4 regions of the Mesorhizobium sp. Pch-S genome follow, and region 3 is predicted to be linked to each of the others. Evidence: predicted binding sites of a transcription regulator. Region 3 holds the regulator's gene; each other region holds the start of a gene.
The links. The regulator LexA, encoded in region 3, represses DNA repair genes until DNA is damaged. The targets are predictions, from matches to a motif close to TGTTCNNNNTGTGTTCNG.
Positions count from the first base shown of each region.

Region 1 (7,643 bases), 3.3 Mb from region 3:
CAGGCATTGTCCTGCCGACTGACAGCGCTAGATTGCCGGAAACATCGGGAGAAAGACCATGAAGATCGACGGCAGCTGCTACTGTGGCGCGATTGCCTATGAGGCCGAGGTCGACCCTAACGCAACGTTGATTTGCCACTGCACCGATTGCCAGCAACTTACAGGCACGGCGTTTCGCGTCTCTCTTCCCACGCCGGAGGCGCAGTTCCGGCTTACCAAAGGCGAGCCGAAAATCTTTGAGAAGACCGGCAGCAGCGGTGCCAAGCGCCTGCAAGCCTTCTGCGGCGATTGCGGCTCACATCTCTATGTCGTCGGCGCCGGTGACGGGCCGAAGATATACGGTATCAGAACCGGTACCGCTCGCCAGCGGCAGGACCTCGTGCCGCGCTTGGAAAAGTTCCATGGCTCGGCGCTTGGCTGGATGCCGCGCTTCGAGAGCGTCGAGACGACGATCGAAGGGCAATAAGCATCAGGATACTTCCGGAGACAGTCAGGCGTCGTCGGGGTCGACGACGCGCAACCTGAGTTGTCCGGTCTTGGAATCGGCCGTTCGGGGCGCGGCGTCGGCCTTGCGTTGACCGGCGGTCGCGTCGTCCGTGCCCTCCGTCGCGCCGAATTCCAGTGCCTCGATCTTCTGGCCGCGCTTGGTGACCTTGGAAGAGGAGACGAGGATATCGTCGATATCCTTCGAAGCCTGGCCGAAATGGGTCTGCAGCTTGCGCACCCTTTCATCGAGACGCGAGACGTCCTCCATCAGCCGGATCACCTCACCCTGGATCAGATGGGCCTGCTCGCGCATGCGTGCATCCTTGAGGATCGCCTGGATGACCTGGATCGACAGCATCAGCAGCGACGGCGAGACGATGACGACGCGGGCGCGATGGGCGCGCTGCACTAGGGCCTCGAAATTTTCGTGGATCTCGGCAAACACCGATTCCGAGGGAACGAACATGAAGGCGGTGTCCTGGGTCTCGCCCTGGATCAGGTATTTCTCGGCGATGTCGCGGATGTGCACCTCGATATCCCGCCGAAAAGCCTGCGCCGCCACCTTTTGCAACTCTGGACTTTCGGCTGCTCGGATTGCGTTCCAGGCCTCGAGCGGGAATTTGGCGTCGACCACCAGCGATGGCGCCGCGTTCGGCATTTTCACCAGGCAATCCGGCCGGCTGCCGTTGGTGAGCGTTGCCTGGAATTCATAGGAGCCGTGCGGCAGGCCGTCGGCGACGATCGCTTCCATGCGTGACTGGCCGAAGGCACCGCGCGTCTGCTTGTTGGAGAGGATCGCCTGCAACTGCACGACCTGTCCGGCGAGCGACTGGATGTTGCCCTGCGCGGTGTCGATCACGGCCAGTCGCTCCTGTAGCCTGGCCAGGCTTTCATGCGTCGACTTGGTCTGCTCGGTCATGGTCTGGCCGATACGGCCGGTCATGGCATCGAGCCTCTGGCCGATCGACTGGGTCAGTTCGGCCTGGCGTGCGCCGAAGACCTCCGCCAGTGCTCCCATGCGCCCCTGCATTTCGGCCTGGCTCTGCAGAATGCCGGCCATGCGGGCCTCGGCGTCACGCGCGTGGTCGGCAGCCTCGGCCGCGGCAACGCTGCGCGCCTTGGCGGCACGCCACAACGCCACGATCAGCGCGATGAACAGGACAAGGACGAGAAACACGACGAAGCCCAGCGCCTGGCCTAGCGTGATGGTGGTCGCTCCGAGACGTGCGACGGGTTCTGAAAGGATGGAGCTGAGGTTGTTCATCGGCCCAGCATAAACGATTCTTGTGACAGGAAAAGATCAAACCGTGAACACGTTGGCGGCAGTGTAGTTGACGCTTTCCCTGCAAGGTTTTAGGTGAGCGATATGTCGATCAAGCCGCTCATCATTCTTCCCGATCCCGTCCTGCGCCAGGTTTCCAAGCCGGTCGAGCGTATCGACGAGCCTTTGCTCAAGCTGGCCGACGATATGCTGGAGACGATGTACGACGCTCCCGGCATCGGTCTGGCTGCGATCCAGATCGGTGAGCCTCTGCGCATGCTGGTGATCGATCTGGCCAAGGAGGGCGAGCCGCCTGCTCCGCATGTCTTCATCAATCCGGATGTTCTCGAAAGCGGTTCCGAGCGCTCGGTCTATGAGGAAGGCTGCCTCTCCATCCCTGACTATTATGCCGAGGTCGAGCGGCCGGCCACCGTCCGGGTCCGCTACCTGGATCGCGACGGCCGTCTGCAGGAGATCGAGGCCGATGGACTGATGGCCACCTGCCTGCAGCACGAGATCGATCATCTGAACGGTGTGCTGTTCATCGACCACATCTCGAAGCTGAAGCGCGACATGGTGGTCAAGAAGTTCAAGAAGCTTGCCCGCGACAAGGCGCCAAGCCGCCTGGTGGGCTGACCCGGGACACATTCATGACGCTTCGCGTGGTCTTCATGGGCACGCCCGATTTCTCGGTCGCGACGCTGCGCGCGCTGGCCGGGGCCGGGCATGATGTTGTTGCCGTCTATACCCAGCCGCCGCGGGCGGCCGGCCGGCGCGGCCTGGAACTGACACCTTCGCCAGTGCAGCGCGAGGCTGAGCGGCTCGGCATCGTCGTGCATACGCCGGTCTCGTTGAAGGGTGAGGCCGAACAGGCTGCGTTTCGGGCTCTGGACGCCGATGTCGCGGTTGTTGTCGCCTATGGTCTTCTGCTGCCAAAGCCGGTTCTCGATGCGCCGCGTCTTGGCTGCCTCAACGGTCACGCCTCGCTTTTGCCACGTTGGCGTGGTGCAGCACCGATCCAGCGCGCCATCATGGCCGGTGATGCCGAAACCGGCATGATGGTCATGAAGATGGAGCAGGGGCTGGATACAGGTCCGGTCGGACTGGTTGAAAAACTGGCGGTCGATCCCGATATGACGGCCGGCGATCTGCATGACCGGCTGATGGTGGCGGGCGCCGGACTGATGGTCGAAGCCTTGTCGAGGCTTGAGGCCGGCACACTGAGCTTTGTGGAACAGGCCGCCGAGGGCGTGACCTATGCCGCGAAGATCGATAAGACGGAGACCCGGATCGACTGGGCCCGTCCAGCGGATGTGGTCCACAATCATGTTCGCGGCCTTTCGCCTTTCCCCGGCGGATGGTGCGAGGCCACGATCGGCGGCCGTATCGAACGACTGAAGTTGCTTCGTTCGACTGTAGCCGATGGCATGGGGGAACCGGGAGGAATTCTCGACGACCGGCTGACGGTCGCCTGTGGGTCAGGCGCGGTCAGGCTGGTCGAAGTGCAGCGTGCGGGCGGCAAGCCCGCTACCGCACAGGAGTTCCTGCGCGGGGCAAAGTTGGAAGAAGGAATGAAACTGTCATGAGCATGATGTCGATACGCGCGGCGACGCCGCGGGATCGCGAGGCCATCCGCCTCGTCGAAGAACATGCTTTCGGCCAGCAGACCGAAGCCGGTCTCGTCGATGCGATCGTCGCGCAAGGCGACGCGGTCCTGGAACTGGTCGCTGAAGAAGAGGGCCAGGTTGTCGGCCATATCCTGTTCTCGCGCCTCTATGTCGAGAACGCAGGCAGGCAGTTCCCGGCGGTTGCGCTGGCGCCGCTCGCCGTTGAGCCCGATTTCCACGGCACGGGTATCGGCGGCGCGCTGGTGCGCGAGGCCCATATCCGCCTGAAGGATGCCGGCGAGAATCTGGCCATCGTGCTGGGTGACCCGGCTTATTACGGCCGCTTCGGTTACAGCCACGAGCGTGCGGCCGGCTTTGCCAGCGAGTATCAGGGCGAAGCGCTGCAGGCCCAGGCCTGGGGCGAGGCGCCCCGGAACGGCGAGCTGGTCTACGCTTCGGCTTTCGGCACCGCGCTGGCAGCGTAGCGTCAAGACGTGCCCCGCTATCGCCTCGACATCGAGTATGACGGCGGGCCCTATTCAGGCTGGCAGCGGCAGGCTGCCGGCCAGCATTCGGTGCAGGCCGCGATCGAACAGGCGATCGAACGTTTCTGCGGCGATGCGATCTCCATCCGGGGCGCTGGCCGTACCGATGCTGGCGTGCACGCCACGGCGCAGGTCGCGCATGCGGATCTGAGCAAGGCATGGCCGGCCGATACGGTGCGCGACGCCGTCAACGCCTATCTGCAGCGAGCCGGGGAGCGGGTCGCCATATTGGGCGCGACTGCGGTGTCGGATGATTTCGATGCGCGTTTCTCGGCAGTCGGCCGGCACTATCTCTACCGCATAGCCAATCGTCGCGCCCCGCCGGCGCTGGACATGGGCAAGGTATGGTGGGTGCCGAAGCGGCTCGATGCCGAAGCCATGCATGAGGCGGCGAAGGTTCTGCTGGGCCGGCACGATTTCACCACCTTCCGTTCCACGCAATGTCAGGCCAACAGCCCGTTGCGCACGCTGGAGCGGCTCGATGTCACGCGGCAGGACGAGACGATCGAAGTCCGCACCTCGGCGCGCTCGTTCCTGCACAATCAGGTCCGCTCGATGGTCGGTTCGCTGAAGCGCGTCGGCGAAGGCGCATGGACCGCCGGCGATCTCAAGGCTGCCCTGGAAGCGCGGGACCGTGCGGCCTGTGGCCAGGTCGCTCCGCCCGACGGTCTGTTCCTCACTGGCGTCGACTACCCCGCATCCTGATCCGTCTCTACTCGCTCCTGGCTATCGCATCGATGCTGCGCCGGTGCTCGATCGGTTGTGCCATGTGGCTCGGCATCGGCCAGACACTGGTCGAGCCGGGTTGCACCGGTCGTTCCAGGTAAGTCGACAAGACCACATAACTGCGTGTGGTCACGACACCCGGCGTGTCATAGAGCCTGGCCAGCAACCCCTCCAGCGCGCGCGTATCCCTGGCGCGAACCTTCAGCAGCATGCAGGCGTCGCCGGCGACCGAGTGGATCTCTTCCACTTCCGGATAGGCGGAGATCGCCATCAACTCCGGCGTCTTGCCCCAGCCGCGCGTGTCGACATGGACGAAGGCGAGCAACGGCTTGTTGACGGCTACGGGATCGATCAGCACCGAAGTGCTGCGGATCGCGCGGCTGCGCCGCAGCCGCTTCACGCGTTCATGCGCGGCCGGTGCCGAAAGCCCGACCTTCTCGCCGAGTTCGGCATAGCTGACGGTGGCATCCTCGCAGAGCGCGCCTAATAGCTTTCGGTCCATATCGTCCAGGTCCCGCTCCGGAACGCTGTTTTGCCGAACGTCATCTGTTTCTTGCTTCATCGTCGAAATTCCTCTTGTTGCGGAATGTCATTCCGTCATCATGCATCCATGACGAAGACCGATCAATCATCACCCTTGTTTGCTGAACCTGTCGAGCGGTTGCCGGCTGTCGCCTATGTGCTGACTTTCTGCATTGCGGTCATTGGATCCAATTCGCTGGTGCTTGGGCCGATCGCACCGGAGGTGGCGCGGACATTCGGCTCGAGCGTTGCGCTGGTCATGTCGGCGTCGGCTGCCTTCGGGCTGGGTACGGCCGCGAGTGCACTTCTGATGGCGCGCCATGTCGACAGGTTTGGTGCAAGGCGCATGCTGCTGTGGGCGCTTCTCGGACTGGCGCTGGCACTGGCCTTGAGCGCGCTTTCACCCGTCGTGCCGGCGCTGGTCGGTGCGCAACTGGTGGCTGGCATCGCCTCCGGCATCGCTTTGCCGGCAATCTATGCCAGCGCCGCAGCGGTGGCGCCGCCCGGACGCGAGAGCCGCACCATCGGCCTGGTCCTGACTGGCTGGACGTTGAGCATGGTCGCCGGTGTTTCGCTGTCGGCGGTGGTGGCCGACTATGTGCACTGGCGTGCCGTCTATGCGGTCGTGGCAATGCTTGCACTTGTCGCGTCGCTCACCTTGAAGGTCAGTCGCTACGCGACGTGCCTGCGACCGGTCCCGTACCTCAGCCGCTGGCTGCGCTGCGCATCGCCGGTGTCAAGCCGCTGCTCGTCGCCTGCGCGGCGTTCATGAGCGCCTTCTACGGGATCTATGGCTATCTGGGCGATCATCTGCACAACGGTCTCGGCGAGCCGGTCAGCGCCAATGGCATCGTGGCGCTGGTCTACGGCATCGGTTTTGGTGCGGCAGCTCTTCTCGACGGCATCGTCGACCGGTTGGGCCCTCGGCGCGTGATGCCGTTTGCTTTCCTGGCAGTCGGTGCGGTCTACCTCGGTTTCGCGCTGGCGGGCGACAGCTTCCTTGCGGTGCTGGGGCTCACCTTCCTGTGGGGCCTTACCAATCACTTCGGCTTGAATGTGCTGATCATGCGGCTGGCAGCGATCGACCCTTCACGCCGCGGTACCATCATGGGCCTGAACAGCGCCGTCACTTATCTTGCCGTGTTTGCCGGAACGACCGGCTTTGGTCCGCTCTATGCGTCACGGGGATTTGCGTTTGCTGCTTTCGCGGCACTTGTTCTGATGTTGATAGCCGTGGCGGGCGGAAGTTGGCGGACCGCACCGGTAGAAACAAAAGACTGAAGCGGTCCCGCGTTCGAAGAACTCGGAGAAGGCCCTAGGCCCCAAGCCTGGGTATGTCGAGCAGCTTCTCCAGCATGAACAGCAGGATCAGCGAGACGGCGAACATGCCGGCAAATACCGCGGTGGCCATTGCGGCGCCTTTGCCGATCGCGATGTTGGTCATGCGCCAGCTGAACACCAGCGAAACCAGGAAGAGCAGCAATGAAAGCAGGCCGCTCGCCTGGTCCGCCGCAGGAAAAAGCATGCGCAAAAGTGCACCCGGCAACATCAGCCAGGCGATGATGGCGCCAGTCCAGTTGCCTGCCACCACATAATGCACGAAGCGACTGCTCAGCCCTGCGCGCGGCGCTACAGCGGCCAGCGCCAGCAGAGGCAGTACCCAGGTGCCAATGTCGACGAGCGCCAGTTTAAGCAACAATTCGAACCGGTCGGCGGCGGTTTCCCCGATCGCATTGGAAACGCCGACCCAGCCTACGATCAAGGCGGGCATGGCCACCGCAATGGCAAAGAAGGAATTCCAGAACCCGTCCGCTGACAGGTCGAGCAGGCGCAGCCCGTCGGCCTTGCCCAGCATCATACGCCAGGCTCCGTTCAGCGACGATTGGATTTCATCGGCTGAAAGCATGCTCGGCCTGCCTACCCGAACCAGTCCTCGATGAAACGCTGATAGATCACGGTCAGCGTTTCGAGATCGTCCAGTGCCACGCGCTCGTCCACCATATGCATGGTCTGGCCGACCAGGCCGAATTCGACCACCGGGCAATAGTCCTTGATGAAGCGGGCATCGGATGTGCCCCCTGACGTCGACAGCTGCGGCTTGCGGCCGGTGACGGCGGCAATCGAGCCGCTCAGTGTGTCGATCAGCTTGTCGTCGCGTGTCAGGAAGACATGGCTCGGCCGATCCTTCCACACGAGTTCGAACTCGATCGGTTCCTTGCGACCCTTGCGGTACTTCTTGCGACCGCTGGCGGTGTCGAGCCTGTTGTGGATTTCGGCCTGCACCGTTTCCGCATCCCAGGTGTCATTGAAACGAATGTTGAAGGTGGCGCTTGCCTTGGCCGGGATGACGTTGGTGGCAGGGTTGCCGACGTCGATCGACGTGACTTCGAGATTGGTCGGCTGGAAATCCTTCGTGCCCTTGTCAAAGACGGGATTCAGCAGCGCGTCGGTGAGCGTCATCAGGCCGCGCACCGGATTGTCCGCGAGGTGTGGATA
Region 1 covers NZ_CP029562.1:2,389,588-2,397,230, reverse strand. The annotation lists gene C1M53_RS11005 (GFA family protein) at 59-466, shown strand; gene C1M53_RS11000 (DNA recombination protein RmuC) at 491-1,750, opposite strand; gene def (peptide deformylase) at 1,853-2,383, shown strand; gene fmt (methionyl-tRNA formyltransferase) at 2,398-3,333, shown strand; gene C1M53_RS10985 (N-acetyltransferase) at 3,330-3,839, shown strand; gene truA (tRNA pseudouridine(38-40) synthase TruA) at 3,849-4,604, shown strand; gene C1M53_RS10975 (Lrp/AsnC family transcriptional regulator) at 4,612-5,187, opposite strand; gene C1M53_RS32485 (MFS transporter) at 5,236-5,919, shown strand; gene C1M53_RS32480 (MFS transporter) at 5,829-6,428, shown strand; gene C1M53_RS10965 (transporter) at 6,463-7,053, opposite strand; gene dapE (succinyl-diaminopimelate desuccinylase) at 7,065-7,643, opposite strand, start outside.
Region 1: C1M53_RS11000 (DNA recombination protein RmuC) is a predicted target of LexA. The motif match lies at 1,783-1,800, and genes of this name have one in related genera.

Region 2 (7,643 bases), 890 kb from region 3:
AGATCGAAAACGTCGTCTCGCCGCATCACAGGCAGAAGGTGGACCGCACCAAATACATGGCGATGCGCAAGGCGCTGCTCGCCGTTCTGCCCAACGATCCGCCCGGTTTGACGGTGGCGGAAGCCAAGGATGCGCTGCTGCCGGACCTGCCTGACGATCTGTGGCCTGGTGGGGCGAAGGCGGGTTGGTGGTTAAAGGCCGTCCAGCTCGATCTGGAGGCGAAAGGCGTCATAGGCCGCGCTGCGATGAAGCCTGTGCGGCTGTTTCGGCGAGTGGAATTCAACGGATAGAATTGACGGACCGATCAAGGCGCGAGCCGGTTCGGGTCAAACCACTGTCACGAACCCGTCCAGCACTTTCTTTTGCCCGGCGCGGTCGAAATCGATGGTCAGCTTGTTGCCGTCGATCGCCGCGATGTTGCCGTTGCCGAACTTCTGGTGGAAGACGCGGTCGCCAACCTTGAAGGCTGACGGCGCGTCGGCCACTGACTTTGCCACCAGTTCGCCTTCGATGGTGCGGCCTTTCACCGAGGTACGGCCGGCACCATAGCCGGAATCGACTTCGCCATAACCGATGCGTTCGACCTGATGGCCGCTGCGCGTGCCCCAGTTGCGGTCGGTCGCTTCGGTGCGGTTCTGTTGCGCGCGCTGCCAGCCTGGGGTGGCGTAGCTGTTGGAGAAGGAGCCGCCCTGATCGCCGCGCGCCGCTCGGCCGCCCGAAGGCGAGCCGATGCTGTCGAAGCGGGAGGCGCCGTACGGGTTCTGGCGACCGGCCGAAAAGCCGCCTCGGCCTGAAGCGAAGGCACCGCCGCCATAAGGATTGCCATAGCCGCCGTAACTAGAGCCACTGCCTTCCTGCACCTCGACATGCGCTTCCGGCAATTCATCAAGGAACCGCGAGGGAATCGTCGATTGCCACAGCCCATGGATGCGGCGGTTGGAGACGAACCAGATGTGCAGGTTCTTCTTGGCGCGGGTGACGCCGACATAGGCCAGCCGCCGCTCTTCCTCCAGCCCCGAACGGCCGCCTTCGTCCAGCGCACGCTGATGGGGGAACAGACCTTCCTCCCAGCCAGGCAGGAAAACGGTCTCGAATTCCAGGCCCTTGGCTGAATGCAGCGTCATGATGGAAACGGCGTCGAGACCCTCGTTCTGCTCGGCGTCCATCACCAGCGCGACATGTTCGAGGAAGGCGCGCAGCGATTCATATTCCTCCATGGAGCGGATCAGCTCCTTGAGGTTCTCCAGCCGCCCCGGCGCTTCGGCTGAGCGGTCGTTCTTCCACATGTCGGTGTAGCCGCTCTCCTCGAGGATCATCTCGGCGAGTTCGGTGTGCGGCGTGGAATCGATCAGGCTTCGCCAGCGTGTGAAGTTGGCGGCAACTTCCCGCAATGCCGCGCGCGGCTTGGGCTTCAGCTCGTCACTTTCGGCCAGTCTGGCCGATGCTTCCAGCATCGGCACGCCAAGCGCACGGGCGGTGTCGTGGATCTGGCGGATGGTGGCGTCGCCCAGCCCGCGTTTCGGCACATTGACGATGCGCTCGAAAGCGAGATCGTCACCGTCATTGGCAACGACGCGCAGGAAAGCCATGGCGTCGCGGATTTCCTGGCGCTCGTAGAAGCGCGGACCGCCGATAACCCGGTAATTGAGCCCGATCTCGATGAAACGGTCCTCGAAGGAGCGCATCTGGAAGGAGGCGCGCACGAGGATCGCCATGTCGTTCAGCTTGTGACGGCCGCGCTGATAGGCCTCGATGGCTTCGCCGACGGCACGCGCTTCCTCGTCCGAATCCCAGGCGGCGTGCACGTTGACCCTGGGGTCTTCCGGGTCCGGGCGATCGGTGAACAGCGTCTTGCCGAGGCGACCCTCGTTGTGGGCGATGAGATGGGCAGCCGCGCCGAGGATATGGGCGGTGGAGCGGTAGTTGCGTTCCAGGCGGATGACGGTGGCGCCCGGAAAGTCCTTCTCGAAGCGCAGGATGTTGTCCACCTCCGCACCGCGCCAGCCATAGATCGACTGGTCGTCGTCGCCGACGCAGCAGATGTTGACCTTGTTTTCGCTCGCGCGCTGTTCCGCGCCTGAAGGCGCGGGCGCTCCGCGGGGGCCTCGCAACGGCTCGGTCGCCCAGTCGGGCTCGCGACCTTCGGTCGTGGAGCCTGCGCTGGATTGTTTTGGTCGCTGGGCCAGGAGCCGCAGCCACATATATTGCGCGGTGTTGGTGTCCTGGTATTCGTCGACGAGTATGTATTTGAACTTGCGATGGTATTCGGCCAGCACGTCGTGATGCTTGCGGAAAATGCGGATGGGGTGGAGCAGCAGGTCGCCGAAATCGCAGGCGTTCAGCGTGGTAAGCCGTTCTTGGTAGGCACGGTAGAGTTCGCGGCCGCGGCCATTGGCGAAGGCGCGGGCATCCCCTTCCGGAATCTCGTCGGGGGCAAGGCCCTTGTTCTTCCAGGTATCGACCATCTGCGCGAAGGTCCGCGGCGCCCAACGCTTGTCGTCCAGCCCCTCGGCCTGGATCAACTGCTTGATCAGGCGGGTGACGTCGTCGGTGTCGAGGATGGTGAAATCGGAGCGCAGGCCGGCCAGTTCGGCATGGCGGCGCAACAGCTTGACGCCGATGGAGTGGAAGGTGCCCAGCCATGGCATGCCCTCGACCGCCTCGCCGACAAGCACGCCGATGCGGTGCTTCATCTCGCGCGCCGCCTTGTTGGTGAAGGTGACGGCGAGGATCTGGCTGGGGAAGGCGCGGCCAGTGGCCAGGATATGGGCGATGCGGGTGGTGAGCACGCGCGTCTTACCGGTGCCCGCGCCCGCCAGCACCAGCACCGGGCCTTCGGTGGTTTCCACCGCCTGCCGCTGTTCGGGATTGAGACCCTTCAGATATTCAGGTGGATTGTTGTGGCCCTGACGCGCCGCCATGGCGCGAGCCACGATGCCGGACGGGGCTGCCTGTGAGGACGATGCACGCGCGGCGTCGAAACGCGGAGCGTCGTCCTCGTCGAAGAAGGGCATGTCGTGATCGCCGGCCATTTCCTCTCCGAATGTAGTGATTCGGGCGAGAAAGGCCAGCAATGTTCACACACTGTTCCCGGATTCGACGACTTTGAGCACTGTTGACGGCCCGATGCGACATCGATAGCGTCCGGCAACGGCTCGACGCAGCCGGCAGCCCGCGCCCTGAAAAGGTATGGCGAATGCGTCGTCATCATCCAGTCTGGTCCTTGTCCCAGGGACGAAGGCACCGGCAATGCGGGCCCCGGTGAAGCTTTTCGTCCCGACGAGAAGGATCGCAGAGCATGCGTACATTCCTCGATGCCAAGGCGATGGCAAAAGCCATGCGCGAGGCGCTTGCCACCAAGAACATCCAAATTCTCCATTCCGAGGCGCTGGAGATTGTCGCGCGCCAGTTCGGGCTGGAAACCTGGAACATCCTGTCCGCACGGATCGAGCGCGGCGAGGGCACGACACCCGCTGAGAAAGCTCCCAGCGGCATCGTGTTCGAGCAGGCCGTGCCGATCGTGCGCATTTTCGACGTCGCCAAGGCGCACGAATTCTATCTCGGGTTCCTGGGCTTTAGCGTCGATTGGGAGCATCGCTACGGCGACAACTTCCCACTCTACACCCAGGTGTCGCGTGCAGGCCTCAGGCTGCATCTGTCCGAGCATTCGGGCGATGCCAGTCCGGGCGGCAACATGGTCGTCTATATGAGTGGTGCCGCGGCCTTCCAGCGTGAACTGGCGGCGAAGGATTATCGCTACATGAAGCCGGGGCTGGAGAAGGAGGACGGTCGGCTGGAGGTCGAGGTGATCGACCCGTTCGGCAACCGAATCCGCTTCATGGAGATCGTCGGGGAGGATTGATCGGGCCTCAGGTTCCGCGTTGGTCGCCGGCTTCACGAATAATTTCGGCAAGCGTTTCCTGAAATCCACAGTAGCGCCTTGTTATCGTCGCGACGGACGAGTTTAGTCTTTGCTCCTTTGGCGCGGTCGGTTAAGTCTGTCCGCGCCAACCATTCAAGGCGAGGCCATGCAAGAACCGTTCGATTCCAAACCCCCGACCACGGTGGACGACAATTTCGACAAGGCAGCCATTGCCGTGATCGTGGTTTTCGGTGCGCTCATCATCGGTGGCTTGATGGCGGCCAATCTGGTCTACGGCCACCGTAACGGCTTCCTCTATGCATTGGGTGCAGCGGGCACCGCCTGGATCGCCGGCCACATGATCCTTTTCGATCTGCCGCGCGCCTATGCTGCGATGGTGGCGGCTTCGTTCCTGCTCGCGCTTCTGTCGACGCTGGCGCTCGCCTGAGCGGTCGCGCACGCCGAGCCGCGCGATAAATTCGGGACATGCTGGTTCTCGCTACGGCCCGACGGAGCCGGTTGGGTAACTTAGACGGGGCCGCGTTTGGAACGCGCCTGCTTGATGACCGCACGCCAGCGCAGCATGTCGAACGGGATAGGCTCGTTCGAGTTGGCGATCTGGAAGATTTCGTTGTTCAGGTTCTTCAACGAACGCCAGAAATCGTAGTCACTGATGCGCGGGTCGGCCGCCAGCTTTTCCGAGAGAGCCTCGATATCGATTTTCATGCGCGTATCCGGCCAGACTGCAGCTGGCCTTCTCCTAGGCTTCCCAAAGCAATTCCAGGAAAAGTGCGAAGCGGTTTTCTGTTTGGAATTGCGTAAAAACAAGGAGTTAGAGCGTTTCCGTGTTCCCATGAAGAACGCTCTAGTCACCCCTGAGATGATGTTTTCGGGCGTGCCGTCGATTCGCTCAACGGCATCAAGCGGGTTCTCCCCGTTCAGTAATGATTAAGGTTAACGGCGTGGTTTTCAGCCGGCCTTGCGGCGGATGCCGATCGAACGGCCGGCACGTTCCGGCATGGCCAGGCCGGCATGGGCTTCGCGCATCGCCTCGACCCTGGCCATCACATCCGCCGGGAAGGGGGCAACCTTCGGCCCGGCCATGTCGACATGCAGGGAAAGCGATTCCGATGTCGCCGCCAGCCAACCGTCGACATGGCGGATTTCCTGGTAAACACGCAGCCGCTTCTCATCGTGATCGAGAAGCTGGAAGGTGGCAGTGACCTTGTGGTCGAGATGCAGCTCCTGCACATAGCAGACGTGAACTTCGGCGGTGTAGATGGTGAGCTTGCGGTCGCGGGCATAATTCGGTCCCATGCCCATCAGTTCGAAAGCGTCGTCCGAGCAACGGTCGAACAGCACGTTGTAATAGGCCATGTTGAGGTGACCATTGTAGTCGATCCAGTCCTTCTCGATGTCCATGACACGGGAGATGAAAGGGGCGGGGATGGACATCGTGATGTTTCCTCTGGCGCTACCGAACAATGCACTGACGACATGCTACTGGATCGAATGTTAATTCGATCCGCTAGACACGGCGTGCAAGCAGGTCTTTGTTTCACGCATGTCGTCATCGCAAAACCGCTGCACACTTTTGTGCGACATGCTTTAAGCAGCTGTAATTCGAGAACAAGGGCCGCGATGGTCCAATCGCGGAGGAAAGCATGGCTCTGAGCGACCTCGTACCGGTCGAACGCAATGAGGACGGCATCGCTGCCGTGCTCGGCATCCTGAAACAGCAGCTCGGCGAGCGGTTTCAGACCGGGCAGGCGATTCGCGAGCAGCATGCTCACACCACCACCTACATCCCGACGCAGGCGCCGGATGGCGTTGCCTTCTGCGAGACGATCGAAGAGGTGCAGTCGGTTGTGCGCACCTGCGTGGAGCATCGCGTGCCGGTCATCGCCTTTGGTGTCGGCACCTCTCTGGAGGGTCACGTCAACGCGCCGGGTGGTGGCATTTCGGTCGATCTCTCGCGCATGAACCGGATCCTGGCAGTCAATATCGAGGATCTCGATTGCCGGGTGGAACCCGGCGTGACGCGCGAGCAGCTCAACCAGCATCTGCGCGATACCGGCCTGTTCTTTCCGATCGACCCCGGTGCCAACGCCACGCTCGGCGGCATGGCGGCGACGCGCGCATCAGGCACCAATGCCGTGCGCTACGGCACGATGCGCGAGAACGTGTTGTCGCTGGTCGCTGTCATGGCGGACGGCGAAATCGTCAAGACAGGCGGACGCGCCAGAAAAAGCTCGGCGGGATATGATCTCACCCGCCTCATGGTGGGCTCGGAAGGCACGCTCGGGATCATCACGGAACTGACGCTGAAACTGCAGGGCATCCCGCAGGCGATTTCGGGAGGCGTGTGTCCGTTCCCGACGCTGGAAGCTGCCTCGCAAGCGGTGATCCAGACCATCCAGATGGGTATTCCCGTCGCCCGCATCGAACTGGTCAATGCCTTGCAGATGCGGGCGATGAAGACCTATTCCAGGCTGGACTATCCCGAGAGCCCATGCCTGTTCGTGGAGTTTCATGGTAGTGATGCGGGGGTGGCCGAGCAGGCCGAGACCTTCGGCATGATCGCGGAAGAAAATGGCGGCGGACCCTTCCTGTGGACGGCGGTCGCCGAAGAGCGCAGCAAACTCTGGAAAGCCCGCCATGACGCCTATTGGGCGTCACTGACGCTGAGGCCCGGCGCCAAGGGGCTGTCGACGGATGTCTGCGTGCCGATCTCGCGGCTGGCCGAGTGCGTGGCCGCAACCGAGGTCGATATTGCCGAAATGGGCCTGATCGCGCCGATCGTCGGCCATGCCGGCGACGGCAACTTCCACGTGCTGGCACTTATGGATCCCGAGGACGCCGGAGAGGTGGCACTGGTCGAGCGGTTCGTAGCCCGCCTCAACATGCGCGCGATTGCCATGGAGGGTACCTGCACCGGCGAGCATGGCGTCGGCCAGGGCAAGGTCGGGTTCCTCAAGGCCGAGCATGGCCATGGTCTCGACGTGATGCGGCAGATCAAGCGCGCGCTCGATCCCGACAACATCATGAACCCCGGCAAGATACTGCCGGCCTAGATAGCTCTTTGCAGGACGGTTGGAGCGGGTTGACCGTTTCCGTTGTGCGCTGACATGACCGCGGGCGCCCGCCAGGATGTGATCTAACCGCATCCAGCCTTGATCCGTGCGCCTGTGGAACGTATGCATTTTGTCGACATGAGGGTTTTAAGATGACCGCTGCCGACAAGACTTCCCACCCAGAACGCAAGCGTGGCTCCGGTGTGAAGGTCGTCTACGACCTTCTGCGTGACGAAATCCTTGACCTTGTGTTGCCGCCGGGCAGCCCGATCGATGAGGTGCAGCTGGCCGAGCGGTTCAAGATGTCGCGTACGCCCATTCGCGAGGCCTTGGTGCGACTGGCCGGCGAAGGACTGATCGACACATTGCCCAACCGGTCGACCATGGTGTCGAACATCGATTTCCTGAACATGCATACGTATTTCGATGCATTGGTGCTGATGTATCGCATCACCACACGCCTTGCCGCGGAACATCATCGTCCGGAGGACTTGAGGGTGATCCGAGCACATCAGGCGGAGTTCGCGAAGGCCGTCGAGGAACAGGATGCGCTGGCGATGATCGCCACCAATGCCGACCTGCATTCGGCGATCGCGGAAGCCGGTCGCAACCCGTACTTCACCAGTCTCTTCGGCCGGCTGCTCAATGAGGGGCGGCGGTTGCTGCGTCTTTATTACCAGTCCTATGACGATCAGTTGCCACAGCGT
Region 2 covers NZ_CP029562.1:4,817,971-4,825,613, forward strand. The annotation lists gene C1M53_RS22530 (hypothetical protein) at 1-290, shown strand, start outside; gene C1M53_RS22535 (UvrD-helicase domain-containing protein) at 327-3,032, opposite strand; gene C1M53_RS22540 (glyoxalase superfamily protein) at 3,299-3,862, shown strand; gene C1M53_RS22545 (hypothetical protein) at 4,029-4,310, shown strand; gene C1M53_RS22550 (hypothetical protein) at 4,391-4,588, opposite strand; gene C1M53_RS22555 (thioesterase family protein) at 4,832-5,317, opposite strand; gene C1M53_RS22560 (FAD-linked oxidase C-terminal domain-containing protein) at 5,527-6,936, shown strand; gene C1M53_RS22565 (GntR family transcriptional regulator) at 7,089-7,643, shown strand, end outside.
Region 2: C1M53_RS22535 (UvrD-helicase domain-containing protein) is a predicted target of LexA. The motif match lies at 3,075-3,092, and genes of this name have one in related genera.

Region 3 (7,643 bases):
TCCTGTTTGCGCCGGTTTTTCTCGGGGCGGGGGCGACGATCTACTTCTCCCTCGATCACGAGCCGGCCTTCGCGCAGTTGATTGCAGGCTGCCTCGCCCTCGCTGTCGTTGCGCTGCTTTTGCGATCCCGCCCTGCCGTGCATCTCGCAGTGACGACCGCCCTGTTACTCGTACTCGGCGTCCTCGCCGGAAAGGTCGAGACGTGGCGCATGCCGGGCGGCATGCTGGCAGCGCAGGTGTCGACCAGCGTGACGGGCCGGGTCGTTTCGGTCGAGCCGATGGCCAGTGGACGCACGCGATTGACGCTCGACGTCATCGACACTGAAAGACCCAAGCTGCGCTATCAGCCTGAGCGGGTGCGGCTATCGGCCTTGGCAATGCCGGCCGATATCCGCGCCGGATCGATCGTCTCCGGCTATGCCCGGCTGATGCCGCCTGCCGGCCCGGTGCGGCCCGGCGGCTATGATTTTTCCTTCGAAAGCTATTTTGATGGAATCGGCGCGACGGGCTTCTTCATGGGAAAGCCCAGGGTTGTTGCACTGGAGGGTTCCACGCCGCTCTCGACGCGGCTGTCGGTTGCCATCGAGACTGCACGCGAAACGATTGCGGATCGCATCCGTGCCTCGATTGGTGGGCCGGAAGGTGAGATCGCTGCGGCACTGATCGTCGGCGTGCGCGCCGGCATTCCGGACTCCGTCAATGAAGCGATGCGAAGGACGGGCATCTATCACATCATTTCGATTTCAGGCCTGCACATGGCATTGGTCGCAGGAACCGTGATGTTCCTGCTACGCGGCGCTTTCGCGCTGTTTCCGGATTTCTCGGCGCGCCGGCCGGTCAAGAAATATGCTGCCTTCGCAGCCCTTTGCTCCATATCCGCCTATCTCGCGATCTCCGGGGTGGTGGTGGCGGCGGAGCGCAGTTTCATCATGCTGTCGGTGATGTTGATCGCTGTTCTGTTCGACCGAGCGGCGCTGTCGATGCGCAACCTGGCGATCTCGGCGATGATCGTGATCCTCACCGCACCGCATGAAGTGGTCGGTCCGTCTTTCCAGATGTCATTTGCCGCGACTGCTGCCCTGATCGGCGCCTACGCGGCTTGGGCGCAGCGGCGTGAAGTCATGCCTGCTCCCGCGCCGCAGGCGCGCTCGTTCGCCGGTTTCCTCGCGCACAAGTCGCTGATAGCGGTTGCTGGCATGGCTGCGACCTCGATCATCGCCGGGCTTGCCACGGCACTGTTCGCGGTCTGGCATTTCCAGCGGGTCTCGCCCTTGAGTCTGTTCGCGAACCTTGCCGTGATGCCAGTGGTTTCGTTTGTCATGCTGGCTGCCGTTCTCAGTGCGATTGCCATGCCGTTTGGCGCCGATGGCCCGTTTCTCTATGCGATGGGCAAGGGACTGACGGTGATGATGGCGATCGCGGACTGGATTTCGGTACGCTCGCCTGTCGATGGTGTTGGTCTCGTTTCGACGCAATCGGTGCTCTTCGTTGCCGTAGCGCTCGCCATCGGTGCGATGGCGACGACATGGCTGCGCTTGCTGGCGGTGCCCTTTGTGCTGGCCGGCCTGGTTGTCATGGGCAATGTCGAAACGCCCGATGTGTTGATCTCGGAGGACGCGCGTCTCGTTGCCTTGCCAATCACCGGTGACGAGCTTGCTGTCAGCCGGGCGCGACCCAATCCATTCACGCTCGACAACTGGCGCCGGGCGCTCAACGTAGAAACGACGATCCTGCCGGAAGATGTTTCGAATGACGCTGAACTGACTGTCGAAAATGCACTCGACATGCCGCCTGGCATGCCATTCCTGTGCGCTCGACGGATGTGTTTCGCCCGCCACATGTCGGGTGCGGTCGTCGTAACGGCGGCTAGTGCCGACATCGCCAAATCGGCCTGCGGGGTCGCGTCGCTCATTGTCATCGACGATGCAACTGCACCTGACCCCTGCAACGATCCGGCAGTGTTGGTTGTCACCAAGCAGGATCTCGCCCGCGTCGGCAGTGCAGCCGTACGCTTCGATTCTTCGGCTGATAAGCCGGCTAACATCCTGTTCGCGCTCGATATCAAAGACCGGCCCTGGCATGCCCAGCGAGGATTTACGCGCGAGGCGAGAGGATTGCCGCCTCGCCCTGAAAAAGCGTTCAAATCCAAGCCAAGACCGACAAACTCGAACCGCTCCGCCTATTCCGACAAACCGGTCTTCAGAAAGCTGTAGTCGGCTAAATTTCCTGGCTGCCTGCGCTCAATAACGGCGGATCAATCCAACCAGTTTACCCTGCACCTTGACCCGGTCCGGTCCAAAAATCCGTGTCTCATAGGCAGGATTGGCTGCCTCCAACGCGATCGAGGCACCCTTGCGGCGGAAACGCTTGAGTGTAGCCTCTTCCTCGTCGACCAGTGCGACGACGATTTCGCCCGGATTGGCCGAATTGGCGTTGCGGATGATGACCGTATCACCGTCGAAAATGCCAGCTTCGATCATGGAATCGCCTTTGACCTCCAGAGCATAGTGCTCGCCCCCCGAAATCATGTCCGGCGGTACGGAAATCGAATGGGTACGGTGCTGGATCGCGTCGATCGGTACACCGGCAGCAATGCGTCCCATGACGGGGATTGAAACGGAAACCGCGACGTCGTCGTCGTTGCTGGGCGCCTGCAGACGTTGCGGTTCCTTGGGCACGGGACGCCCCAGGCTGCCCTGGATGACTGCCGGCGAAAACTTCTTGGCCGCGTTGAGGCCGGGAGCAATCGAATCCGGCAACCGTAGCACTTCCAGCGCGCGAGCCCGGTTCGGCAATCGGCGGATGAAGCCACGCTCCTCGAGAGCAGTAATCAGCCGGTGGATTCCGGATTTGGAGGCCAGGTCCAGCGCCTCCTTCATTTCGTCGAAAGAAGGGGGGATTCCACTTTCCTTCAGCCGTTCATGGATGAAGAGCAAGAGCTCGTGTTGCTTGCGTGTCAGCATCGCCACCCTCCGTGGAACGGAACCGGAATCAGAAAAACAAACCCGGAACAAACACTATCTGTTCCATTTGTGTTCCGCAACCATTTAAAGTTTAATGAATTTGTTGACGCTTTGTTCAGCGTGGCGAGAAGGCTGGCGGTTCTCTGTTGCGAGATCCCACGTCGCCGGCCGCCAAAAGATACTGTCTCATCCTTGCTCGGCAAATAGATTTTCAGCCATGTAATCCACGAACACCCGCACTTTGGGCGAGAGGTGGCGATTTGTCGGCCACAATATTCGGAACGTACCCGTTTCGCTGAGATGATCCGTCAGCAGTGATACCAGCGTGCCTTCGACCAGTTCCGCAGACACGGCGAACGGCGGCAGGCAGGTGATACCGAAGGAGCGCTCGGCGAGGTAGATCAGTGGCTCCAGCGTGCTGGCAACGGAGGTCACGGGAAGATCGAGTTTCAGGTCGCGACCGCTGCGCACGAGGGGCCAGGGCTCGAGCCGCCCCGAATTCGCGTAACGATGATGGAGACAGCGGTGATTGAGCAGGTCCTCCGGCACTTCGGGCGTACCGTATTTGGCGAGATATTTCGGTGCCGCCACGATTTTGTGCCGAAAAGTGCCGAGTTTGCGGCTCATCAGGCGCGTGTCCCGTATGTCTCCCGTGCGGATCACCGCATCAAAGCCCTCTTCGATGACGTCGACCAGCCGGTCCGTAAAATCAAGGTCGAGATTGATATCCGGATATTGTTCCATGAAGGCCGATATGGTCGGCATCAACAGCATGCCTGCAAGCGGCAGAGAGACGCGAAGCTGTCCTCGGGGGCTCGCCTGCGATCTCGAAAGCTGGATCTGCGCTTGTTCGTATTCCGATTGAATGCGCCGGCAGGTTTCGAGGAAGAAACTTCCTTCTTCGGTCAGAGCCATGCTCCGCGTCGAGCGGTGAAAGAGGCGGGCGCCCATTTCGTCTTCGAGCCGGGCGATCGCCTTGCCTACGGCCGAGGCTGTGAGGCCGAGCCGTTGTGCTGCGCCGACAAAGCTCCCGGCTTCCGCTACCTGCACGAAGATGCCGAGTGTTCCAAGTTTGTCCAATTGCGGAATTTTCTTCGTTAGTAATGAGATCACACGAATATTTATCTGCCTGTTTGTCCTGAATATCCAGAGGTCGCCGCGGCAAGAAGGCCGCGATCGTCAGATGGAGACACTTATGAACGAACTCACCGCAGGTTTTTCAGCATCCCCTCAGCCGACGACCTTCGTCGTCAACGTCATCCATGCCCATCCGGGGAAACAGGAAGAGGCTTTCGCCATTATCCAGGACGTCGTGCATTACGTGGCCGAGCGCAAGGAAGGCTTTCTCTGGAGCACACTCGCCAGGAGCACCGATGGTGAAACCGTCGTCAATGTGGAAGCGATCCAGGGCGCCGGCAATGTCGATGAATTTTTCTCCGATCCTGTGTTCGTGGAGAAATTCCGGAAACTCGACACCGTATCGAAAAGCGAATTCCACACCTACACGGTCGATGATCTTGTCTTGCCGAAGCGCTCAGTGGAGTGATCGTCAGGTGAACTGCTCGAGGTAGCGCGTCCAGTCTTATCACTGCCGCTGACAGGATATCGGGAGCCAGCCGCGGTCAGGAGTCTGCATGGTTAGTGCTTCAGTCCGAACAGAGTCTGTTGTCGGCTCCCGGTATTGTTTCAGAGACCGCTGCCTCGGGTCTGGTTCGCACAAAGTTGCCGCAACAAGACCTTAATTCATTGGGAACGGGCTAAAGCGATCCGCATTCTCCTTTCGAGCAATCGTGCTTGAAAGGAGAGAACGATGAGAACGCTTCTTCCCATGTATGCCGTTTGCGCAATGCTCGCAGGCGTTGGCGCCACCTACGCACAGGATACCGTGTTGGTTCCCGAAACGCGGACCGTGGTGGTCCCCGAAGCACGGCCCAATGCGATCGTGATCCAACCGGAGCAGAAGACCGTCATTCGCGAATATGTCCACAAGAATCCGGTGGCTTCGATCAATGTGCTGGGCTTGGAGCTCAATCTGGGCTCGAGGGTGCCCGAGACAGTAACGCTCTATGAGGTTCCCGATACACGCTATCGCTACACTGTCATCGACAACAGGACAGTTCTCGTGGATCCGGAAACCCACGAAATCGTCGAAGTCCTGAATTGATGCGATGTTCGAACCCTGGCTGACGGAAGTCAGCCAGGGTTTTCGCTATTGGTACCTCACTGCCGGAACGCCGGGATCAGCGCAGCATCAACACGCTGCAGGCCGAGCCGGCCTCAGCTGCTGCCGCATATGGCGCCCGAATGATCAAGCCATTGGCCTCCGAGAGAGTTCGGAGCATCGAGGAATCCTGCACGCCAAACGGGGTGGCCGTTAACGTATCGCCGTCCTGCTCAATCCGGGCACGGATGTAATCCTGACGGCGGTCATTGGCCCCCATGTTGGTCGCGAGTCGCGCTTCGCGAATGTTCTGGCTGAAAGGTCTTCCACCAAGCCGCGCAAGCAAGGGTTTCAGGAAAAGTTGCGAACAGACGAGACTCGCCACGGGATTCCCCGGCAGCCCGATACAGCGGATTGCCCCCATGCGGCCGAACATCAGCGGTTTTCCGGGCCGCATGGCGAGTTTCCAGAAATCCAATGTCATGCCTTCACCGGTCAGGACCTGATGGACGAGATCATGGTCTCCGACGGAAGCGCCGCCCAGGGTGACGATCACGTTGGCGCCAGCCTCGACTGCCTGCCGTACGGCAGCAGCGATTGCGTCCCTGTTGTCGGGGGCGATGCCAAGATCCAGCGCATGCGCGCCGACAGACTGGGCGGCGGCTGCCACGCCAAAGGCATTGGACGAGATGATCTGATCCGGCCCTGGCGTACTGCCGGGTGGAAGCAATTCGTCGCCGGTGGCGATGATCGCGACCAGTGGGCGGCGCACCACGGCAAGGGCGGGATGGTTGGCGGACGCGGCGAGCGACAGCGCGGCGGCATCGAGAACCCGGCCCTTGCTGAGCAAGACGTCGCCGGCATTGAAATCCAGGCCTTTGCGACGGACATTGCGCCCTTCGGACGACGGCTCCTGAACCTCGATGGTACCATCGCCGAGATCGCGTACGTTTTCCTGGATCACGATGGTGTCGGCTCCCGCGGGCAGAGGTGCGCCGGTAAAGACGCGCACCGTCTCGCCGATGCCGACTGTGCCCTGGAACGCCCGACCTGCGGGCGCGCTGCCGATCACTTTCAATCGGACCGGCGTTGCCGCAACGTCCGCGGCTTTCGTCGCATAGCCATCCATGGCGGAAGCATCGAAAGGTGGCTGCGTGCGCAGCGCCGCCAAAGGTGCCGCCAGCACGCGATCAAAGGCGTCCGCCAACGCGACGGTCTCCGCACCGAGCGGTTCGGCATCGCTCAGCAGTCTCTGCAACGCTTCTTCGACCGGTACCAGCGACATCAGGCACCCGCCTTGTAGTCGCCGGACTTTCCGCCGGTTTTCTCTACCAGCCTTATGCCGGAAATGGTCATGGCGCGGTCTATTGCCTTAGCCATGTCATAGATGGTGAGACAGGCGACTGAGGCGGCTGTCAGCGCTTCCATCTCGACGCCGGTCTTCCCGGTGACGCGGGCAAGTGCCGTAACCTTCAATCCTGGCAAGGCATGGTCCGGCTCAATATCGACCGAAACCTTGGTCAACAGCAGGGGATGGCAGAGCGGGATCAGTTCATGCGCCTTTTTGGCGGCCATGATGCCGGCGATGCGGGCGGTTCCCAGCACATCGCCTTTCTTGGCGTTTCCGTCCAGGATCATGGCCAGCGTCGCAGCCTGCATCGAAACGAAACCTTCGGCCACCGCGGTGCGCACCGTTTCGCCCTTGTCGCCGACATCGACCATGTGCGCCTCGCCCTGCGCACCAAGATGGGTGAGGGCGTTCCCGGACATCTTCAGACGGCCTCGGCTTTGGCGTCGAGGCCGAGCAACTCGCGCGTTGCCGCCGTCACGTCAGCCTGCCGCATCAGGCTTTCGCCGACGAGGAAGGTGCCGATACCGCTTTTTTCCATTCGGAGGCAATCGTCATGGGTGAAGATGCCGCTTTCGCTGACCAGCAATCGATCGGCCGGCACCATCGCCGCCAGCCGCTCCGAGGTTTCGAGACTGGTCTCGAACGTGCGCAGGTTGCGATTGTTGATGCCGAGCAGGCGTGACCTGAGTTTCAAGGCGCGCTCCGTCTCTTCCTCGTCGTGCACTTCGACCAGCGCGTCCATGCCGAGCAAAAAAGCGGTATCTTCAAGCTCTGCAGCCAATTGATCATCGACACTTGCCATGATGATGAGGATCGCATCGGCGCCCCAGGCGCGCGCTTCGTAAACCTGGTAAGGATCGAACAGGAAGTCCTTTCGCAGTGCCGGAAGAGCGACAGCCTCGCGGGCCGAGGTCAGGAACTCAGGCGCACCCTGGAATGAAGGTGAATCGGTCAGCACCGACAGACAGGCAGCTCCGCCTGCCTGATAGGCTCTCGCCAGAACGGGCGGGTCGAAGTCGGCGCGGATCAAACCTTTGGACGGACTTGCCTTCTTGATCTCCGCGATGAGCGCAAAGGCGCCGGCAGCTCGCCTGGCTTCGAGTGCGGCCAGGAAACCGCGCGGACGGTCGGCGTCGGCAGCGCGCGCCTTGATCTCGACGAGTGGCAG
Region 3 covers NZ_CP029562.1:5,711,433-5,719,075, forward strand. The annotation lists gene C1M53_RS26975 (ComEC/Rec2 family competence protein) at 1-2,213, shown strand, start outside; gene lexA (transcriptional repressor LexA) at 2,241-2,963, opposite strand; gene C1M53_RS26985 (LysR family transcriptional regulator) at 3,150-4,043, opposite strand; gene C1M53_RS26990 (antibiotic biosynthesis monooxygenase) at 4,159-4,509, shown strand; gene C1M53_RS26995 (DUF1236 domain-containing protein) at 4,774-5,127, shown strand; gene glp (gephyrin-like molybdotransferase Glp) at 5,204-6,409, opposite strand; gene moaC (cyclic pyranopterin monophosphate synthase MoaC) at 6,409-6,894, opposite strand; gene trpC (indole-3-glycerol phosphate synthase TrpC) at 6,897-7,643, opposite strand, start outside.

Region 4 (7,643 bases), 830 kb from region 3:
TCTATCTCATCCACTGGCCGGTGCCGTCCCGTGATCGTTATGTCGACAGCTGGAAAGCGCTGATCAAGCTGCGCGAGGAAGGCCGTGTCGCTTCGATCGGTGTCTCCAACTTCCAGATCGCCCATCTCGAGCGTCTCAAGGCAGAGACCGGCGTGGTTCCGGCGATCAACCAGGTGGAACTGCACCCGCGTTTCCAGCAGCAGGAGTTGCGCGCCTACCACGCCAGCGAAGGCATTGTGACCGAGGCCTGGAGCCCGCTCGGCCAGGGCACGCTGCTGCATGATCCGGCGCTCGTCGCGCTGGCGAAGAAGTACGGCAAGACAGCCGCCCAGGTGATCCTGCGCTGGCATCTCGATATCGGCAACGTCGTCATTCCGAAGTCGGTGACGCCATCGCGCATCGTCGAGAATTTCCAGGTCTTCGATTTCAGGCTGACATCGGAAGACATCGCCGCGATCAAAAAGCTCGATGATGCAAAGGGTAAGATCGGGCCGGATCCGGATACGTTTGCGATGGGCTAACCAGAAATCAGGCGCGTTCGTCCAGAACGCGCCTGACCGCCATCGCGATTTTCATGGCTGCCTTCAAACCGGCGCAGCTTCGTCCAGATTTCGTACCGGTTCAGCGCATAGTCTCCTGCGAAATTCGGGGGAATCATGCGCAAGAGGACCATTGCCCTGCTCGGGGTCATCGTTGCCGCTGGCGGCATATGGGCAATGAACAGCAGCCTGCTCGCCGGCACCGCGGAGCGACGGCCCATGCTGATCGCGCACCGCGGGCTCGGCCAGACCTTTTCTCCGGTTGGCATCGGCAACGACACCTGCACCGCCGAACGCATCTATCCGCCCGAACATCCCCATCTCGAAAATACCATCGAGGGGTTTCGAGCGGCGTTCGCGGCAGGCGCCGATATCGTCGAGCTCGACGTCCATCCGACCACCGATGGTGACTTCGCGGTGTTCCATGACTGGACGGTGGACTGCCGCACCGACGGCAAGGGCGTGACGCGCGAAAAGAGCCTCAAGGACCTGAAAGGGCTCGACATAGGCTACGGCTACACCGCCGATGGCGGCAAGACCTTCCCGTTCCGGGGCAAGGGCGTCGGCCAGATGCCGAGCCTCGGCGAGGTGCTCGCGACATTTCCGGACAAGCGCTTCCTGATCAACATCAAGAGCGACGACATAGCCGAAGGCCGGCTGCTGGCAAGGATGATCGGCGCGCTGCCGCCGGAGCGGCAGAAGCGCATCATGGTCTATGGCGGCGGCAAGGCGATCGACGCCTACCTGACCGCCTTGCCTGATGCCGTTGTGCTCGGGACCGACCGTGTTGTCCCCTGTCTCATGCGTTATGCAGCGCTCGGCTGGAGCGGTTACGTTCCTGAGGATTGCCGCAAGACACTGTTCATGCTGCCGGCCAACTACGCCTCCTTCGCCTGGGGCTTTCCCAACCGTCTCAGCCAGCGGCTGGACGCCAACGGCTCGACGCTGGTGATCCTCGGCGACAATGACGGGTCGAGACATTCGGCCGGCGTCGATGACACCGCGACATTTCGGAAGCTGCCCGCCCGTTTCGACGGCGCAATCTGGACCAACCGCGTCGACCGCATCGGAGCTGCGGTAGCAGCCTCGAAATAGGTGATGCCGGAATCGCTTCCGGCACCGATCATCTCTCAAATGCGGATCGAAGGCAGCTCACGGTTTAGGCGGCCAGCGCCGCCTTGACCGCGGCAATGGCGTCATCGGCCTTGGAGGCGTCCGGACCGCCGGCCTGCGCCATATCAGGCCGACCGCCACCGCCCTGTCCGCCGAGGGCTGCGGACGCCACACGCACCAGGTCGACGGCGCTGAAGCGACCGACAAGATCCTCGGTGACCGCAACGACGACACTCGCCTTGCCTTCAGCCTCGCCGACCAGCACGACAACGCCAGAGCCCAGCGCCTTCTTGCCCTCGTCGGCGAGCGGCTTCAGGTCCTTCGGCGACACACCGCTGACCGACTTGCCGAGGAAGCCGACCCCTGCCACGGTCTCGGTGGCATTTTCGGTCGCGCCGGCGGAACCACCGCCCATGGCGAGCTTCTTGCGCGCATCGGTCAGGTCACGCTCAAGCTTCTTGCGTTCATCGAGCAGGGTTTCCACCCGTGCGAGCACATCGGACGGGGAAATCTTCAGCGTCGCCGCGACTGCCTTAAGGCGACGGTCCTGCTCGTCGAGATGGCGACGTGCCGCCTCGCCGGTCAGCGCCTCGATGCGGCGAACACCGGCCGCCACAGGGCTGTCGGAAATGATGCGCACCAGGCCTATATCGCCAGTGGCCTTCACATGCGTGCCGCCGCAAAGCTCGATCGAATACGGCCGGTTGGCCTTCTCGCCATGCAGTGCCGTACCCATCGAGACGACACGGACCTCGTCGCCGTACTTTTCACCGAACAGTGCCATCGCGCCTTCCGCGCGTGCATCATCGACCGACATCAGCCGGGTCGTGACCGGGCTGTTCTGTACGACGATCTCGTTGGCCATGCGCTCGACCTCCTCCAGCTCTTCCGGGGAGATCGGCTTGTTGTGCGAAATGTCGAAACGCAACCGCTCCGGCGCAACCAGCGAACCCTTCTGGGCGACATGGGTGCCCAGCACTTCGCGCAGCGCCTCGTGGATGAGGTGCGTGGCGGAGTGATTGGAGCGCAGGCGCGTCCGGCGCGCATGATCAACCTCGAGTTCGACGGCAGCGCCTGTCTTCAGCGAACCCTTGGTCACCTTGCCTTGATGCACGAAGAGCCCATCGGCCTTCTTCAGCGTATCAGTGACTTCGATGCGGAAGCCTTCGCCGGAAATCGTTCCGGTATCGCCCATCTGGCCACCGGACTCACCGTAAAAGGGCGTCTGGTTGACGATGATCGCCACGCTGTCGCCTTCCCTGGCGTCGTCGACGACCTTGCCGTCACGCAGGATTGCTGTGACGATGCCTTCGGCCTTTTCGGTCTCATAGCCGAGGAATTCGGTCGCGCCGGTCTTGTCGCGTACGGAGAACCATACGGTCTCGGTGGCAGCTTCGCCGGAACCGGCCCAGCTCGCACGCGCTTCCGCCTTCTGCCGTTCCATCGCGTCGGTGAAACCGGCGAGGTCAACGGAGATGCTGCGCTGGCGCAGCGCGTCCTGCGTCAGATCCAATGGGAAACCGTAGGTGTCGTAGAGCTTGAAAGCAGTCTCGCCGTCCAGCATGTCGCCGGCGCCGAGTCTGTCGGTGGCGTCGGCGAGCAGGCCGAGGCCGCGCACCAGCGTCTTGCGGAAGCGTGTTTCTTCCAGCTTCAGCGTTTCGGTGAGCAGCGCCTCGCTACGCACGAGCTCGGGATAGGCCTGTCCCATCTCACGCACCAGCGCCGGTACCAGCTTCCACATCAGCGGTTCATTGGCGCCGAGCAGCTGCGCATGGCGCATGGCGCGGCGCATGATGCGGCGCAGCACATAGCCGCGCCCCTCATTGGAAGGCAGAACGCCATCGGCGACCAGGAAGGACGACGAACGCAGATGGTCGGCGATCACGCGATAGGAAGCGACATTCTCGGTGTTCGGCCCCTGCCCGAGCGCGGACGATGCCGCATCGATCAGGTGACGGAACAGATCGGTTTCGAAAACGCTTTCCACCCCCTGCAGGATGGAGGCCATGCGCTCCAGGCCCATGCCGGTATCAATCGACGGGCGCGGCAGGTCGATGCGCTCTTCCTTGGTGACCTGCTCATATTGCATGAAGACCAGGTTCCAGAACTCGAGGAAGCGGTCGCCATCCTCTTCCGGGCTGCCGGGAGGGCCGCCCCAGATGTGCTCGCCGCGATCGATGAAAATCTCCGAACACGGGCCGCACGGGCCGGTATCGCCCATCGCCCAGAAATTGTCCGAGGTCGCGATGCGGATGATGCGGTCATCCGAGAAGCCAGCGATCTTCTTCCAGTAGCCGGCAGCCTCGTCGTCGGTGTGATAGACGGTGACGAGCAGCTTGTCCTTCTTGAGCCCGAAACCCTTGGTGATCAGGTTCCAGGCCAGTTCGATCGCACGTTCCTTGAAATAATCACCGAACGAGAAGTTGCCGAGCATCTCGAAGAAGGTGAGATGGCGGGCGGTGTAGCCGACATTGTCGAGATCGTTGTGCTTGCCGCCGGCACGCACGCTCTTCTGCGCGGTCGCGGCGCGCGAATAAGGCCGCTTCTCCAGGCCGGTGAAGACGTTCTTGAACTGCACCATACCGGCATTGGTGAACATCAACGTTGGGTCGTTGCGCGGCACCAGCGGGCTGGAGGCGACGATCTCGTGGCCTTCCTTGCGGAAATAGTCGAGAAAGGTCGACCGGATATCGTTCACGCCACTCATCGAAACTGCCTTTATGGTGAAGCCACCGGCCAGGCCGATGGAAATGGACTAGGCCTTTTAGCGGCAGCCTTCCAGCCTGTCCAGAAACAGGAAAGGCCCGCTTGGCGCAGACCATAAGCCGCCACCCAAAATGCAAACCGCCGGCGCTAGGCCGGCGGTTCAAGCACCATCGTCAGGACAAATTACCTTTCAAGGCAACCTCTGTCCTTATCCTTCTGCAGCGTCGTCGAGATCGTTGTCGCTGTCGCCGCCATTGTCGAGGAACTTCTCCGCGATCAGCCCGGCATTCTGCCGCAGCGCCTGCTCGACCTCGCGGGCAAGGTCAGGATTGTCGCGCAGGAACTGCTTGGCGTTTTCACGGCCCTGGCCAAGACGCTGCGAATTGTAGGAGAACCAGGCACCCGACTTCTCGACGATGCCGGCCTTGACGCCGAGATCGATCAATTCGCCGGTCTTGGACACGCCCTCGCCATACATGATGTCGAATTCGATGACCTTGAAGGGCGGAGCCAGCTTGTTCTTGACGACCTTGACGCGGGTCTGGTTGCCGACGACCTCGTCCCGGTCCTTGATCGAGCCGATGCGGCGGATGTCGAGGCGCACCGAGGCGTAGAACTTCAGCGCATTGCCGCCGGTGGTCGTCTCGGGCGAACCGAACATGACGCCGATCTTCATGCGGATCTGGTTGATGAAGATGACCATGGTGTTGGAGCGCGAGATCGAAGCGGTGAGCTTGCGCAGCGCCTGGCTCATCAGGCGGGCCTGCAGGCCGGGCAGCGCATCGCCCATCTCGCCCTCGATTTCGGCGCGCGGGGTGAGTGCGGCGACCGAATCGACCACCAGAACATCAATGGCGCCGGAACGAACCAGCGTGTCGCAGATCTCCAGTGCCTGCTCACCGGTATCCGGCTGCGAGATCAGCAGGTTTTCGAGATCGACGCCCAGCTTGCGGGCATAGACCGGGTCGAGCGCATGTTCGGCGTCAACGAAGGCGCAGATGCCGCCCTTCTTCTGCGCTTCCGCCACCGTGTGCAGCGCCAGCGTGGTCTTGCCCGAGCTTTCCGGCCCGTAGATTTCAACGATACGGCCACGCGGCAGGCCGCCAACGCCGAGCGCGATGTCGAGGCCCAGCGAGCCTGTCGGCACCGTTTCGATCTCGACTGCCTGTTCATTGGCACCGAGCCGCATGATCGAGCCCTTGCCGAATGCCCGTTCGATCTGCGACAGCGCAGCGTCGAGCGCTTTTGTTTTGTCCACCGAATTGTCCTCTACAAGCCTCAAGCTATTCTGAGCCATGATACATCACCCCTTGGTCGTCAATGAAGGCCGGACAGTCCGGGATCCCTTGTTATTATGTACCCTTTTTGTTCCGTTTTGGCAAGGCACCCCAAAACTTTGAAAAATATACTCAATTCCAATTTGTTCTTTTTTTGTTTTGCAGATAGCTTCCTTGAAGTGCTCTCGCGAACGTCCATCACATCGGCGCCACACGGCCGGTGCCGATTCGGCGTCACGACAGCCGGCAACGGCGCTGGCGCGCACATCGCGGTGCCTGCATGAGCTCCACACCCAGACTTTTCGCAGCGGGTGGCGCGCATATCGACCGACGCGGCCAGGTCAGCGGTCCTTATGTACCGGCGGCTTCCAACCCCGGTACGATGCGCGAGGATGTCGGCGGCGGTGTTTTCAATGCACTGCGCACGGTCGTGCGACGGGGTGTCTCCGCCTCGCTGATGTCGGTGCGCGGTGGCGACACCGCAGGCGAGACGGTTGCCCGGACGATTACCCAGGCTGCCATCAAGGATCTTTCGGTCACCTTCCTCGATCGGGCCACGCCGAGCTACACCGCGATCCTCGACAGCGAAGGCGAGCTGGTGGTCGGCTTTGCCGACATGGGGCTCTACGACCTCGCCTTCCCGAAGCAGATGCGGCGCGCCAACATTCGCGGTGCGGTCGAGGCATCGGATGCGGTGCTCTGCGACGCGAATCTGCCAACCGCAGCGCTCGAACGCCTGATGGCACTGGCCGCGGACCAGCCGGTCTTCGTCATCGCCATTTCACCGGCCAAGGTGGTGCGCCTCGCCTCGCTGTTCGAACGACCGACACTGGTGTTCATGAACCGGCGTGAGGCTGCGGCTCTGACCGGCCTTTCACGCGAAGCGACGGAGAGAGAGCTGGTGACGGGTCTGCGTGGCATTGGCATGCGCGGCGGCGTGGTCACGGCAGGAGATCGCCCTGCCCTCGGCTTCGACATGCACGGCGCCTTCGCGGTTTCGCCACCGCCGCCCAAAGCGGTGATCGACGTGACCGGCGCCGGCGATGCGCTGGCGGGGGCCACCACCGCGGCGCTGCTGCGCGGGTTGCCGCTGCGCGTCGCCTTGCGCGAAGGTGTGGCGGCAGCGGGGCTCGCCATCGAAAGCCCCCTCGCAGTACCCGACTTCAACCAGGCATCCTTTGCCGCAGCCCTGGCCCTTGTGCCGGAAGCGCGCGAAGTGGCATGAGGGCGGCAATCCCATTCTTGAACGGCTGTTCGCGAACCGCGTGACGCCAACCGGAGACATCTCATGATCCTCGAAACCGCCCGCCAGTACATCGACATCCACGCGCCCGTGGCAGAGGCGCTGAAGGCGGGCCGCCCGGTGGTGGCGCTGGAATCGACCATCATCACCCACGGCATGCCCTATCCCGACAATGGTGCGATGGCGGCCAATGTCGAAAAGATCATTTCAGACGAAGGCGCGGTGCCGGCAACGATCGCGGTCGTCAACGGCCGTATCAAGATCGGGCTGTCCGATGGCGAGCGGGAATCGCTTGCCATGACCGGCGATGCGATGAAGCTGTCGCGCGCCGACTTTGCCTTCGCCGTCGCCGAAGGACGCACCGGCGGCACGACGGTCGCCGCCACCATGATCGCGGCACATATGGCTGGCATCAGGGTGTTCGCCACCGGCGGCATCGGTGGCGTACACAAGGGCGCCGAAAAAAGCTTCGACATCTCGGCCGACCTCGACGAGCTGGCACGTACGCCGGTCATCGTGGTGTCGGCCGGTGCGAAGGCCATCCTCGACATCGAAAAGACGCTGGAAGTGCTGGAAACGCGCGGCGTGCCGGTGATCGGCCATGGTTGCGAGACGATGCCGGCCTTCTGGTCGCGGCAATCGCCCTTCCGGGCACCGCTGACACTGGATGCACCCGAAAAGATCGCCAGACTCTTCAAGACCCGCCAGGCGCTTGGTATCGATGGCGGTGTGCTGGTGGCCAATCCGGTGCCGGTAACCGACGAG
Region 4 covers NZ_CP029562.1:6,538,732-6,546,374, forward strand. The annotation lists gene C1M53_RS31040 (aldo/keto reductase) at 1-521, shown strand, start outside; gene C1M53_RS31045 (glycerophosphodiester phosphodiesterase family protein) at 657-1,634, shown strand; gene alaS (alanine--tRNA ligase) at 1,699-4,359, opposite strand; gene recA (recombinase RecA) at 4,567-5,655, opposite strand; gene C1M53_RS31060 (carbohydrate kinase family protein) at 5,916-6,860, shown strand; gene C1M53_RS31065 (pseudouridine-5'-phosphate glycosidase) at 6,924-7,643, shown strand, end outside.
Region 4: recA (recombinase RecA) is a predicted target of LexA. The motif match lies at 5,780-5,797, and genes of this name have one in related genera.